DNA from 3 places in the Mesobacillus jeotgali genome. Region 3 is predicted to be linked to each of the others. Evidence: riboswitches for the same ligand, from Rfam matches in the RefSeq annotation. Region 3 holds a riboswitch; each other region holds the start of a gene.
What was found. Region 3 has a riboswitch for thiamine pyrophosphate ahead of thiT (energy-coupled thiamine transporter ThiT). Riboswitches for the same ligand answer to the same signal wherever they lie in the genome.

Region 1 (3,961 bases), 1.2 Mb from region 3:
AATCAATTAGGATATTGACCAATAAATAAAGGTTAAATTTTTTATAGGTGTATTTCATGATCCAAAATGACCCTATGAAAAATGGTCCCCAGATTAGGGGCATTTCAGCTAATACGTTTGGTTTAATTTTAAACGGAAACCACCACCACTTTCTTTTTTCAGCCAGCCTTCCTTCAAACATTAGATAAATTCCCATGAACAATGTACCGGGCAGGAACTTCCTGAACGTTTGTTTACCAAGAAGAGGCAGCGACAGCCAGGGCAGGACAGCCATTAGAAATATGTAAAGTTTTAAATTCTTCATAAGCAACTCCTTTTGGAATTGATTTTTTTAGTATCTCCACATCAGGATAAAAGATGAATGATATTAAAAATTTCTATCGATCATCATTTCTTACTCTTTTGAACAGTAAGTATAAGAAGGAAAAGGAGGGGGTAAAGGGATGATTTCTCTTTGGGATGAACATTCATTTTGGATTGAAATGCTGCAGGATCACGCTTATTTTGTCAGGGACGGTTTGTCTCCAAATGAATCGGAGTATGTGGAAATTGCGAGGCAATTTATACGGTTATATGGCGAACTTTTAGGCGAGTTACAGTCGATTCCTCGTCAAACAGGCTACCAGGACAGTCAAATGATTGATTTTTCAAGAAAAGCATGGCAGGTTGCTAAAAGCTATTATGATTTTGAAGGTACACTGCAATCATTACGAATTGATAACAAAGTTAACCTTAACTTGTCACCAACCTATTTAAACGGTACATTAAGTGAAAATCAGGAGTATTTACGGATATTGAGCTATCTGGTACAAGGCCAAGAACCAGTACGGTTGTCCGTTACACAGGTGATGGACCTTTGGCTTGAAGACCAGCTTGGCCACGCGGTACTTTTTGAAAATCTCCTCGATCCAATTGAAGTCGAAGCCAACATAGTAACGCAGGAGTACAAACGAAGATTTCAGCTTTACATTGTCCAGAATCACCATTTGAAAAATTATCTTCGGGTAAAACAGCCAGGCTTTGCCCGTCAGCAGGAATTCATCTATGAAGTAGGAAAGACGACGCTGGAAATGGATCATTATATTAGAAAGATGGTGGAAAAGTATAAGGCCAATACACTTTTGAATAAAACAAATCTCCGCTTTCTGGAGCATCACTTTCCAGAAACCTGTTACTTTCTTGCCAGTTTAAGCTACTATGAACCAAGGCTGCAGGCACAAGTCGGCAATTGCTCCTTGTCGAAGCCTTCCTTTTAGGCAAAAAACAACAGCATGAAGTGACCTGTTTGCACCCTGAATTAAAACAACGGGAAGGATCCCGTTGTTTTTTATGTTCGCTTTTACAATTCAATAGGCCATTTTTCTTGATTGTATGCCATGTCCCAAAACATGAATTCATACTGGCTGCTTATGATAAAATGCAGTTTCATTTTTTCTTTTTCTATATTTGACGCTTCCACTGCAAGCTGATCAAGCCTGTTTAGCTGCTCATTTACAAGTTCACTGAACCATTCTCCTCCATATGCTGCAATCCATTCTTGATAAATTTGGACATTGGGGGTGGATCCCTTAAACAATTGTCCAATTTCATGGTAAATCCAGTAGCATGGTAGGATGGCTGCGATGATTTCAGCCAGGCTTCCTGAAGCAGCAACTCGATAAAGATGGGAAGTGTAAGCATAGGCAGTAGGAGAGGGGTTAAACTCCGCTAGTTCTTGTTTTGTTACTTCCAGTTGCTTTAGAAAATTTTCATGCAAACCAAGTTCAGCCTCATAAGTCCCCATGGAATGGGCTGCCATTCTCGAAGTGGTGAACAAATCAGCTGCTCTTGACGCTGCGATTGCCTGTATCCTGGCAAAATGGGAAAGGTAATAGGAATCCTGTAAAACATAATAGCGAAAGGATTCCATTGCTAAATTACCATTTGCAATTCCCTGTACAAATGGGTGATCAAAATTTGCCCGCCAGATTGGATCAGCCTGTCTCTTTAACTCCTCAGTAAAACTCTTCATAAAAATCTCCTCCTCTTCCTGTTTAGCCCAATAAAAAAACCACTTTCCAAAGAAAGTGGTTTTATTGGCACAACAAAAAATGTCCCAAATTCCACTTTCCTACGCTGGTATAAACCAGATCAGGTTCCAAGGGTCTCAAAGTTTCACTTTAATCTCAGCCTTAAATCAAAGGCACCCCTAGTGGTAAAATACGGATATTTAGATTTCATCTGTAATCATAATAGCTTGGCTGTTGAAGAGTCAAGCTATTAAGGAAAAATAAATTGTGAAAAAATTTGGTGCTAATTGTGAACATTATGTGACATTTGTTTATAAATTCTGTTAATATTAAAATTACATACGAAAAAGTGGGGGAATGAGAAGTGGGAAAACTTCTTATGTATTTTTATTTAATCGTTGGATTGTATTGTCTTGTAAGCGGATTCCTGGCATTGATGTCACACGGATTCCAGCATGCAGTATTATCACTGTTTCTGGCAGCATTTAACTTCGCGATGTTCTCACTATTCAAGAAAGAAGGCAAACTGCCACGATTGCGTTTAATCAAAGGACGCAAAGGCGAGATGGCTAAAATTTAGTTCATTAATGAAAAGTGAAGGTTGTTTGAAGTAGAGTAAGGTTGGGACAAAATCCCGGCCGCCTAAGCAAAAGTTGTCCGAAGTAGGGGCATGTTCGGACAAAATCTCGTTGGCCCAAGCAAAGATTGTCCGAAGTAAGAGCATGTTCGGACAAAATCCAGCTGCCTCAACCGAAAATTGTCTGAATCAGCATCAATTATTCAAAATGAGCCCACAAAAAAACCAGGTCACCCCTGAGAGGATGCCTGGTTTCATTTCATTTTAATGCGAGTGTCCAGAAGTCATGACCCAGATGGATCCTGCAACTATGACAACTGCGATAAAAGCTGAATAAATGATATTGATATTATTGGTTACTTTATCATCGCCTTCATTGATGTGCATGAACATGTATAGCTGGATTCCGGCCTGGATAACTGCCAGTGTTCCGATGATCCACATGACTGCCTTCATTGAGAGTGAGCTCTGAAGGGCAATCCATGCTGCTCCGAATGTCAGGACTAGTGACATGAAGAATCCGATGACATGACTGATTGGGAAGCCTTTAGAATGCTTATCCATTTTACATCACCAACCCTTGTAAATAAACAAATGTGAAGATGAAGATCCAGACGACGTCAAGGAAGTGCCAGTACAGTCCGAAGATAAATGCTTTGCGGGCTGTAACAGGTGTTAATCCTCGCTGCAATATCTGGATGATCAGCAGGATAGCCCAGCCAATCCCGATTGTAACGTGCAAACCGTGTGTTCCAAGCAGAACGAAGAAGCTGGATAGGAACGCACTTGTCTGCATCGTAGCACCTTCATGGACATAATGGATAAACTCGCGAACCTCCATGAACAGGAAGCCGCCGCCCAGCAATAATGTGAATACGAGCCACATCAGCATGCCTTTAATATTGCTTCTGCGCATTTCGAAGATCGAGATTCCCATTGTAAAACTGCTTGTCAGCAGCAGGAAAGTCTGGATCATGACATCTCTTACAATAAAAATATCTTTTTGTGTAGGACCGCCTGCATATCTTTCACCGAGCACTCCATACACTCCGAAAAGGGTAGCGAACAGCACGATTTCTGCTCCAAGGAAGACCCAGAAGCCGAGGATATTCATCCTATTTTGTTCTGTCTGGTATTCAAGCGGTAAAGCTGCATTGACTTTAGCTGACATGGTTCTTCACTCCTTTGTTCGCGCCTTTTCTCCATTTGCTTTCTGTCTCAAAGATTTCATCCTTGTGGACATGGAAACCTTCATCATAATCAAATGAACGGAAGGCAAGACCAGCAAGAATACCTAGAGCGGCAACTCCGGCTGCAATCGTCCACTCGAACACAAGCAGGAATCCAGAAATTCCAAATACGACACCCATATAAA
Region 2 (3,961 bases), 1.7 Mb from region 3:
GAGTCAGGATCGAGAAAACGAGGAAAAAGTTCATCGACCAGACACTGACAAACGGGGCCATCCCCCCGAACTCAATCGTCTCATACTGTTTGAATACCATTACAATATATGACTCAATGAACACAAGGACAAAGCCGGCTACACCTGCAATTGCCATTCGCATCATAATCAAAAACCACCTTATCGTATTATCAGATTATTTAAATAATACGACTAATTATTGATTAACGCAACTGTTTTGTTCACTAATTCGCCATATTTGAACCTTGACAATTTGGCATAGTCTAATTTACCCATACATCTTTTTTCATGGACAATTAATATTTGAACTCAGTCCGATTTATCTATTCAACTTCTTTTGCTTTTGCATGATTTCATATGATTTTTCTATTATATCTGTTAATACATCGCCTTTGTATATCCTGCCGATTTTTGTATTCTCTTGATAATATTCGACAATCTCATCTAGTTTATCAGATGTTTCCTTCGATACTCTCACATTCAATTGAATTCTCTGGGCCTCATTCATGGAACAGATTTCCCTCCAAATCCTTTAATTCTATGTAAAAAAATACAATTCATCAATTTGCTAGCAGTTTGATAGTATGTAGATATATGTCGCTAACTAAGCCGCAACGCCCTTTATTTTAACATAATCTATCACCTTACAACACTATGTTGTTTTTCCTATCCTCTTCCAGGGTAATTTATATCAAGATTTGTTTTTAACGAGGGAATTATTTAGGGTTACATGACTGTTTGAGCTTTTCCCAGTTGCCCTATTAAAATTTGAATGACATGGAGATTTTCTATGAAGCTTACAAATTGGTCCTACACAAAGAGATATAATATTAAAGCGCAGTTTGACGTTTTTCCAAACTCGGTCGTTATATTTCGCCAAATCAAAGATTACTATTTCGTTTATACTGTTAAATGGTCTTTAAGTGACCCTGTCGTTTCGAAAAAAGATCTAGGCGAAATGGAACTGTTGCTGAATATGGACCTCGGTACTCTGGGGAGCTATTGCCAAAGAAAAGTTTTTGGAAACCATTCGGAATGATACAAATTTTTAAAATTAGCCATTTACAATACAGCCTATTTACATTAAGATGATTTTGAAAACAACAACTGCATAGGTTTTTGCACTAGGGGAGCTTTTGGCTGAGAAGAACTTTGTTCTGACCCTTATTACCCGATCTGGATAATACCAGCGTGGGGAAGTGCAGGCGAAGCTCTTCGTTATATCTCTTTTTTTATCTGACGATAGAATTCAACTGCATCCACCACGCTGGATGCAGTTTTTTGTTTTTTATCAAGTGAACAAAGGAGATGTAATGGTATGAATGAAATTTTTTGCGGTACAAGTGAGATTACAGGGGCCACGTTTACGATTTCCCCAATGTCAGACAGGTTTGTGGACATTATTCTCTCTGCATTGAAGGAAGTTGATACATCAAAGGTATGGATGAAGACAGATGATGTCAGCACATGTGTCCGGGGACGTTCTGAACATGTTTTTGATGTAGTTAAAGCGATATTCCTGAACGCTTCAATCGGTGGAGGTCATGTGGTCCTGAATGCCACGTTTTCAAATGGATGTCCTGGTGACAGTGCAGGGGATGCTTTTATGGCGGAAGATTCATATTTAATGAATGAGGAGCGTTCTCAAAAAATCAACCAGGAGGTCGCAGCCCAGTTTGCTCTCTATCCTTTGGGAATCCCCGGATATATGAATGTAATCATGGATCAAATAAAAACGGTTGATCAACAAGGAGTCTTTAGCGGAGGAGTTCATTATGCTTCAAGATTGGACGGCGACGCCAATAAGGTTTTTACCGGGATGGAAAACGCTTTTGATGGTGCCAGGAACAGTGATTCTTCACATATTGTTATGACGGTGACCATGTCCGCCAACAGCCCTTCCCGTAAGGAGGGACGATAATGCTCGCAAACTGGAAACTTCGAGAGGTTGTAGTTTTATCCGTATTGGCAGTTGTTTTTGGCGTAATCTACCTCCTGTTCTTACAGCTCGGCAATGTGCTTGTAGGCATGTTCGGACTAATCGGCTATGACTTGATCTTCGGGATCTGGTTCATCGTTTCCATCATAGCTGCCTACATCATCAGGAAGCCTGGAGCAGCGGTGTTATCAGAAACAATCGCAGCAACAATCGAGGTCATGCTTGGAAATGCTATTGGTCCGCGTCTGATCCTGGCCGGTATTATCCAGGGACTGGGTGCAGAAGCCGCATTTGCGGCAACCAAATGGAAGAACTATTCTACATGGGTTCTTGTAGCAGCAGGAATGGGGTCTTCCCTCACCAGCTTCGCATGGGGCTATTTTTTAGGCGGCTTCTCCGCTCTATCACCTGGTTATGTAACAGCCATGTTTGTCGTCAGGCTTATTAGCGGTGCAATCTTAGCGGGTCTTCTAGGTAAATACATAAGCGACAGCCTCGCTAAAACAGGAGCGTTGAATAGCTTCCCGCTTGGAAAGGAAGCCAGAAAGGCAAAGCAGAACAATGATATCTCAGCCTAGTCTTCCATTTCTTGAAGTGTCAAACGTAACGTTCCGATTTGAGGAGGATCAGGATGATATTTTAAAGAATATCACTTTTGATATTAATGAAAATGAGAACATTCTTGTACTGGGTCCAAGCGGTTCAGGTAAGAGCACACTCGCATACTGTATGAATAATCTATATCCAGCGTCTGTTGATGGAATAATGAGCGGCAGCATAAAATTCAGAGGAAAGGAATTATCCTCCTTCGAGTCCGGAAAGATAAATCAAAAAGTCGGGTTGGTCATGCAGGATCCTGATTCTCAGTTTTGCATGCTGACTGTCGAGGAAGAATTAGCTTTTGTTTTAGAGAATATTCAATTTCCTAGATCGGAAATGAAAGAAAGAATAGATTATGCCCTAGACTTAGTAGACATAAGGCACTTTAAACACAGGCTGATCCACTCACTCTCTGGCGGGCAAAAGCAAAAGCTTGCGATTGCATGTGCACTGGCAATGGAACCTGAGTTATTAATACTTGATGAACCTACTGCCAATCTGGACCCCGCCTCAGGGTTCGAATTGGTCCAAACGTTAAAAAGATTAAAGAATGAGCACTCGTTTAGCATCCTAGTTATCGAGCATAACCTGGATCATTGGCTCGAAGTGATGGATCGCTGCATCATATTGAATTCTGCGGGTGAACTGTTTTTTAATGGTCCGCCTGATGTTTGTTTTAATCATTTTGCAAAAGAACTGGCAAGTGAAGGGATTTGGTTACCCCGCTCTATTGACGCAGGGTTGAAGCTTCGGGAGGCTGGATTGCTAATGTCCTCCTTCCTGCCTATGACGATTGATGAACTGATTGAAAATAGTATAGATTTAGGGAAAACAGTGAATTTCTTAAAAACGGATGGCCGCGAGCAAAAACCGAATCCTTCTCCAGCCATTTTCGAAGTGAAGGATGTCAGTTATTCGAAAGAGAATCATGTATTAATCGAGGATATTTCTATATCGATTAATGGTGGTGAAATTATTGCAATAGCCGGTTCAAACGGATCCGGGAAGACTACTTTTTCAAAATGTTTGGCCGGGTTGATTCCATCACGAGGTGACATAAAATTTCAAGGTCACTCTTTAGAAGACTGGCCTGAGGAACAAAAGTGGAGCAGGCTCGGATATGTGTTTCAAAATCCTGAGCATCAATTTATTACTGATTCCGTGATGGAAGAAATAAATTACAGTCTTCAATCGAAAGAGCATACGGCTCAAAGATATAAGAATAGAGATATTTTGAGAACCCTTCGCATGGCTGACCACGTTAACAGTCACCCATTCTCATTGAGCCAGGGACAAAAAAGGCGACTGAGTGTGGCTGTCATGCTGGTGAACGGTCAGGAGGTTCTGATTATGGACGAACCAACTTTTGGACAGGATGCTGTCACGTCAAAGGAAATAATC
Region 3 (3,961 bases):
GTTTAAGCCAATAATGACAGGTGCACCGTATTCCAACAGCTGCATAGTAAGGTGGAGATTGCGCCTTAACTGAGAAGCGTCCAGGATATTGAGAAGTTTTTCGAATGGTTCATTCAGGAAGAAATTCGTTACAACACCTTCATCTTTAGAAAGTGGATTGAGGGTATACACCCCGGGAAGGTCAATAAGCTGGTCCCTGCCATTTTTAAGTAATCCAACTTTCTTTTCGACCGTTACCCCGCTCCAGTTGCCGACATATTCATAGGAACCTGTTAAGTTATTAAACAATGATGTTTTTCCAGTGTTTGGATTGCCAATGAGCGCAATATTCATCATACTCGCTCCACTTCAATCCTTAGGGCTTCTTTGCGGCGGATACCGATGCATTGCCCGCAGGATTCAACCATGACTGGGCCGCCAAAAGGCAGTATGCATTTTACGCACACTTCAGAGCCTTCTGCTATTCCCAAATCAAGCAATCTTCTTCTGACAAATTTGTCAGCACTTGCAATATTCATGATCCGGCCTTTTTCACCAGTCTTTAATTTTCCCAGCATAGCCATCACCTTTTTTTAGTTTAATAGTTATGATAAAACTCTTTGATGATTCTTTTTTCTAAATGAGAATGATTATCTTTATTTAACCAGTTGACGGCGAGATACACTGTGACATAAATCACTAAGATTACGCTTGCAACGTATATTTATTGCAAACTCCATATAATTGACAATATTTTCACCCACAATCACTTCATTTTCATCATATACCCTTATAGGTATAAAGTGCGCATAAAAAATAGGAGAGCTTTTCAGCTCCCCCATCTGCTACATTTTATTGCTTACAGGTGTCGACTTAACCATTCTCGATGGTGCGTAGCCGATGACCAGAATAATGATAATGGCACTTAAGATCATGCTCGGAATCATATAGGTACCGTTATAGATTATTGAATAAAGCCACGCTGGCTGTCCTTCTGGCGCCCAGACTCCAAAAAAGATCCAGCCCGAAAAGAAATGAGCGATAAAGCGAAGCAAGCTTCCAATAAAGGTACCGGCGATGATCAAACCAATCCACTTTGTCTTATTTCCATTCTGGATATTTTCCTTGATCTGCCTCGCAAAAATACCGGCAGCTCCCAGTACAGTAAATGCAACCACATAATCAATGAATCCCTGTACAGGGTGGTATATTTGCGAGAAGCCAAGGATGAATTGCAAAAGTCCGAGCAGCAGCCCGGTTATTGCGCCGCCTTTTATTCCCCAGCGGAACGCCATCAGGAATACAGGCACCATCGCAATCGACACTGATCCTCCCTGGGGCCAGATTCTTGAAAATAAAAATCCGGAAAATAAATCAAGCAAATAAGCCAGTGCGGAAAATACGGCTATTTCCACTAAAAAGAGAGTTTGTTTTTGTTTCATGTTATGTTCCTCCTTCTTTTCAGAATGAGGTCCGTTTCTACCACGCCTTTTCTGCTTCAGAAACAAAAAAAGCAATCGTGGGGATCGATATAGGATTCCCAAGATTGCTTTCCTATCGCATCCACATTCCTTCGCTAGCATTAACTAACAGGTTCAAAGGGTAAGAACTCGGCCGCTCACTCTCAGCTACTTTACGCAGCTCCCCTTGTGGTTATTATTTAGTTTCTACACTATGAATATACTACTTCTGCCATTCAATAACAAGTAGAACCTGTCAGCAGACTCTGCACTTCCCAATTAATGTCGATGGAACAATAGACAAAACTCTTTCATTGTTGCTAAAAAAGTCGGTCTTTTGTCACGATTTTAGCTATTCGACGTGATTCAGCGCATGTTCTTAATATTCGACAAAGGGATTTCGGGTTTTTCCTCGAATCTTTAATACCGAAATGAAAAACTGGGGGACTTAATGAAATGCTGCCAATTACGGATAACCGATTGCTTAGCTTCCTGACTAGTGAAAAAGAAAACCTGATAGCTGACTGGACGGAAAAAATAATCGTCTCAGAAGATGATCCATATAAAGAGAAAATAAGCAAGAACGCTGAGAGAATGTATGCAGTCATTCTCTCGGTGTTTTCTAGGACAAGCGAAGAATTGGAAGAACATATTCAGGAGCTTGCTTTCATGGTCGGAGAAGAACGGGTTCGTGCTGACATTAACATTGGCGATTTTGTCTATAATGTCAATTCCGGACGCTCCGTTTTATATAAACATCTTCATAAAATGAATATGGAATGGACAGAAATGCAAGAGGCCATCAACTCGATCAATTACTGTTTCGATACCTTTTTATATTACGCTGTATCCTATTATAATGAACAGAAAAACAAGATTATCGAGGAAAAGAACCAGTTCATCGATTCAACGCATAAAGACAGGCTGACATTGCTTGGGCAAATGACGTCTAGCTTCATCCATGAATTCCGCAATCCGTTGACTTCTATTCAGGGCTTCATCCAGCTCTTGAGATCTGAACACCAAGATATGAAGTATCTCGATATCATCTCAAGCGAGCTTGAGCAGCTGAATTTCCGAATTTCACAATTCTTGCTGCTGTCAAAAAAAGAGCTGATTGGAAAAGAAAAGACACATTTCTCTTTAAATAAAATGATTGATGAGGTTTTAAATTTCCTATATCCCAGCATCCTTGACACGAATGTCCGCGTGATCAAAGAGGTAGCAGAGGATATGGATTTGTACGGCTATGCTGATGAAATCAGGCAGGTCCTCATCAACATCATCTTTAATGCCATTGACGTATTGAGCCAATACCGTGATGACCCACAGATTGAAATCAAAGGATTTTTCGTGAATGATACCCATATCAAAATAGAAATTTCGAATAATGGGCCAATCATACCCGACCATTTGCTAAAAACCATCTTTGAGCCATTCGTCACGACCAAAACACTTGGAACCGGACTTGGGTTGTTCGTCTGCAGGGAAATAATCGAAAAGCATAAAGGCATACTTGCCTGTTCATCAGAACCTGACAAGACGTCTTTCATTATGCTGCTGCCTTTGACAAGAATCGAAATCTGACATATAACCTGAACAAGAAGACCCCGCCGGCAAAGGCGGGGTCTCTTCTACTTTAATCTAAATATTCAAGAGAGCGGTTGTCTGCCATATTTTTAACTTTGCTTTTCTCCGGTCTTACTTGATGCTTTTTCTCAGTTTCAGAGACGATGACCGCACAAGCTGCATCTCCTGTAATGTTGACAGCGGTGCGAGCCATATCAAGCAAACGGTCAATCCCGAGAATGAGGCCGATTCCTTCAACAGGCAGACCTACAGATTGGAGGACCATGGCCAGCATGATCAAACCAACACCTGGAACACCTGCCGTCCCTATACTTGCAAGCACGGCAGTCAAGACGACAGTCAAAAGCTCTGCCATTGTAAGGTCGGCACCGTATACCTGTGCGATGAATACGGTAGCTACACCCTGCATGATCGCGGTACCGTCCATGTTGATCGTCGCTCCGAGAGGCTGAACGAAGCTGCTGACAGATTCAGGGACACGCAGGTTCTTCTGAGCTGTTTCCATTGATACCGGCAGTGTGGCATTACTGCTCGATGTACTGAAGGCTACTCCCATAGCAGGAGAGAATTGCTTGAAGAACCAAAATGGGTTTTTCTTTCCGAGAAAATATACACCAGAACCATAAGTGATGAACGCATGGACAACTAGAGCCAGAACAACGACTAGCATGTATACTCCCATGGCCTTGATGGCATCGATTCCCTGGCTTCCGATAGCGGTTGCGATCAACCCAAAAGTTCCGTACGGAGCAAACTTCATGACAAGGCCGACCAGATACATCATGATCTCATTTCCCTGTTGTACCAGATTCAGAATACCTTTTGTTTTGTCACCAAGTGCCGTTAACGCAATACCGATGAAAATCGCCAAAATAATTACCTGAAGCATATTTCCGGTTGTCAGTGCTTCAAATGGATTTGCCGGAATAAGA

Region 1: linked by a shared signal. The riboswitch ahead of tenA (thiaminase II) and the one ahead of thiT (energy-coupled thiamine transporter ThiT) in region 3 are both predicted to bind thiamine pyrophosphate.
Region 2: linked by a shared signal. The riboswitch ahead of FOF60_RS14645 (YkoF family thiamine/hydroxymethylpyrimidine-binding protein) and the one ahead of thiT (energy-coupled thiamine transporter ThiT) in region 3 are both predicted to bind thiamine pyrophosphate.

Annotation. Positions count from the first base shown of each region.
Region 1 covers NZ_CP109811.1:2,340,801-2,344,761, forward strand. Annotated here, with positions in the region: gene FOF60_RS11915 (hypothetical protein) at 1-304, opposite strand, end outside; gene FOF60_RS11920 (DUF2935 domain-containing protein) at 444-1,256, shown strand; gene tenA (thiaminase II) at 1,340-2,011, opposite strand; TPP riboswitch at 2,091-2,200, opposite strand; gene FOF60_RS11930 (hypothetical protein) at 2,374-2,589, shown strand; gene qoxD (cytochrome aa3 quinol oxidase subunit IV) at 2,851-3,150, opposite strand; gene qoxC (cytochrome aa3 quinol oxidase subunit III) at 3,152-3,757, opposite strand; gene qoxB (cytochrome aa3 quinol oxidase subunit I) at 3,747-3,961, opposite strand, start outside.
Region 2 covers NZ_CP109811.1:2,865,576-2,869,536, forward strand. Annotated here, with positions in the region: gene FOF60_RS14635 (hypothetical protein) at 1-166, opposite strand, end outside; gene FOF60_RS14640 (hypothetical protein) at 341-529, opposite strand; TPP riboswitch at 1,138-1,236, shown strand; gene FOF60_RS14645 (YkoF family thiamine/hydroxymethylpyrimidine-binding protein) at 1,340-1,942, shown strand; gene FOF60_RS14650 (ECF transporter S component) at 1,942-2,538, shown strand; gene FOF60_RS14655 (ABC transporter ATP-binding protein) at 2,522-3,961, shown strand, end outside.
Region 3 covers NZ_CP109811.1:1,146,322-1,150,282, reverse strand. Annotated here, with positions in the region: gene feoB (ferrous iron transport protein B) at 1-333, opposite strand, end outside; gene FOF60_RS05730 (FeoA family protein) at 333-557, opposite strand; gene thiT (energy-coupled thiamine transporter ThiT) at 825-1,421, opposite strand; TPP riboswitch at 1,531-1,637, opposite strand; gene FOF60_RS05720 (histidine kinase N-terminal domain-containing protein) at 1,896-3,026, shown strand; gene FOF60_RS05715 (dicarboxylate/amino acid:cation symporter) at 3,079-3,961, opposite strand, start outside.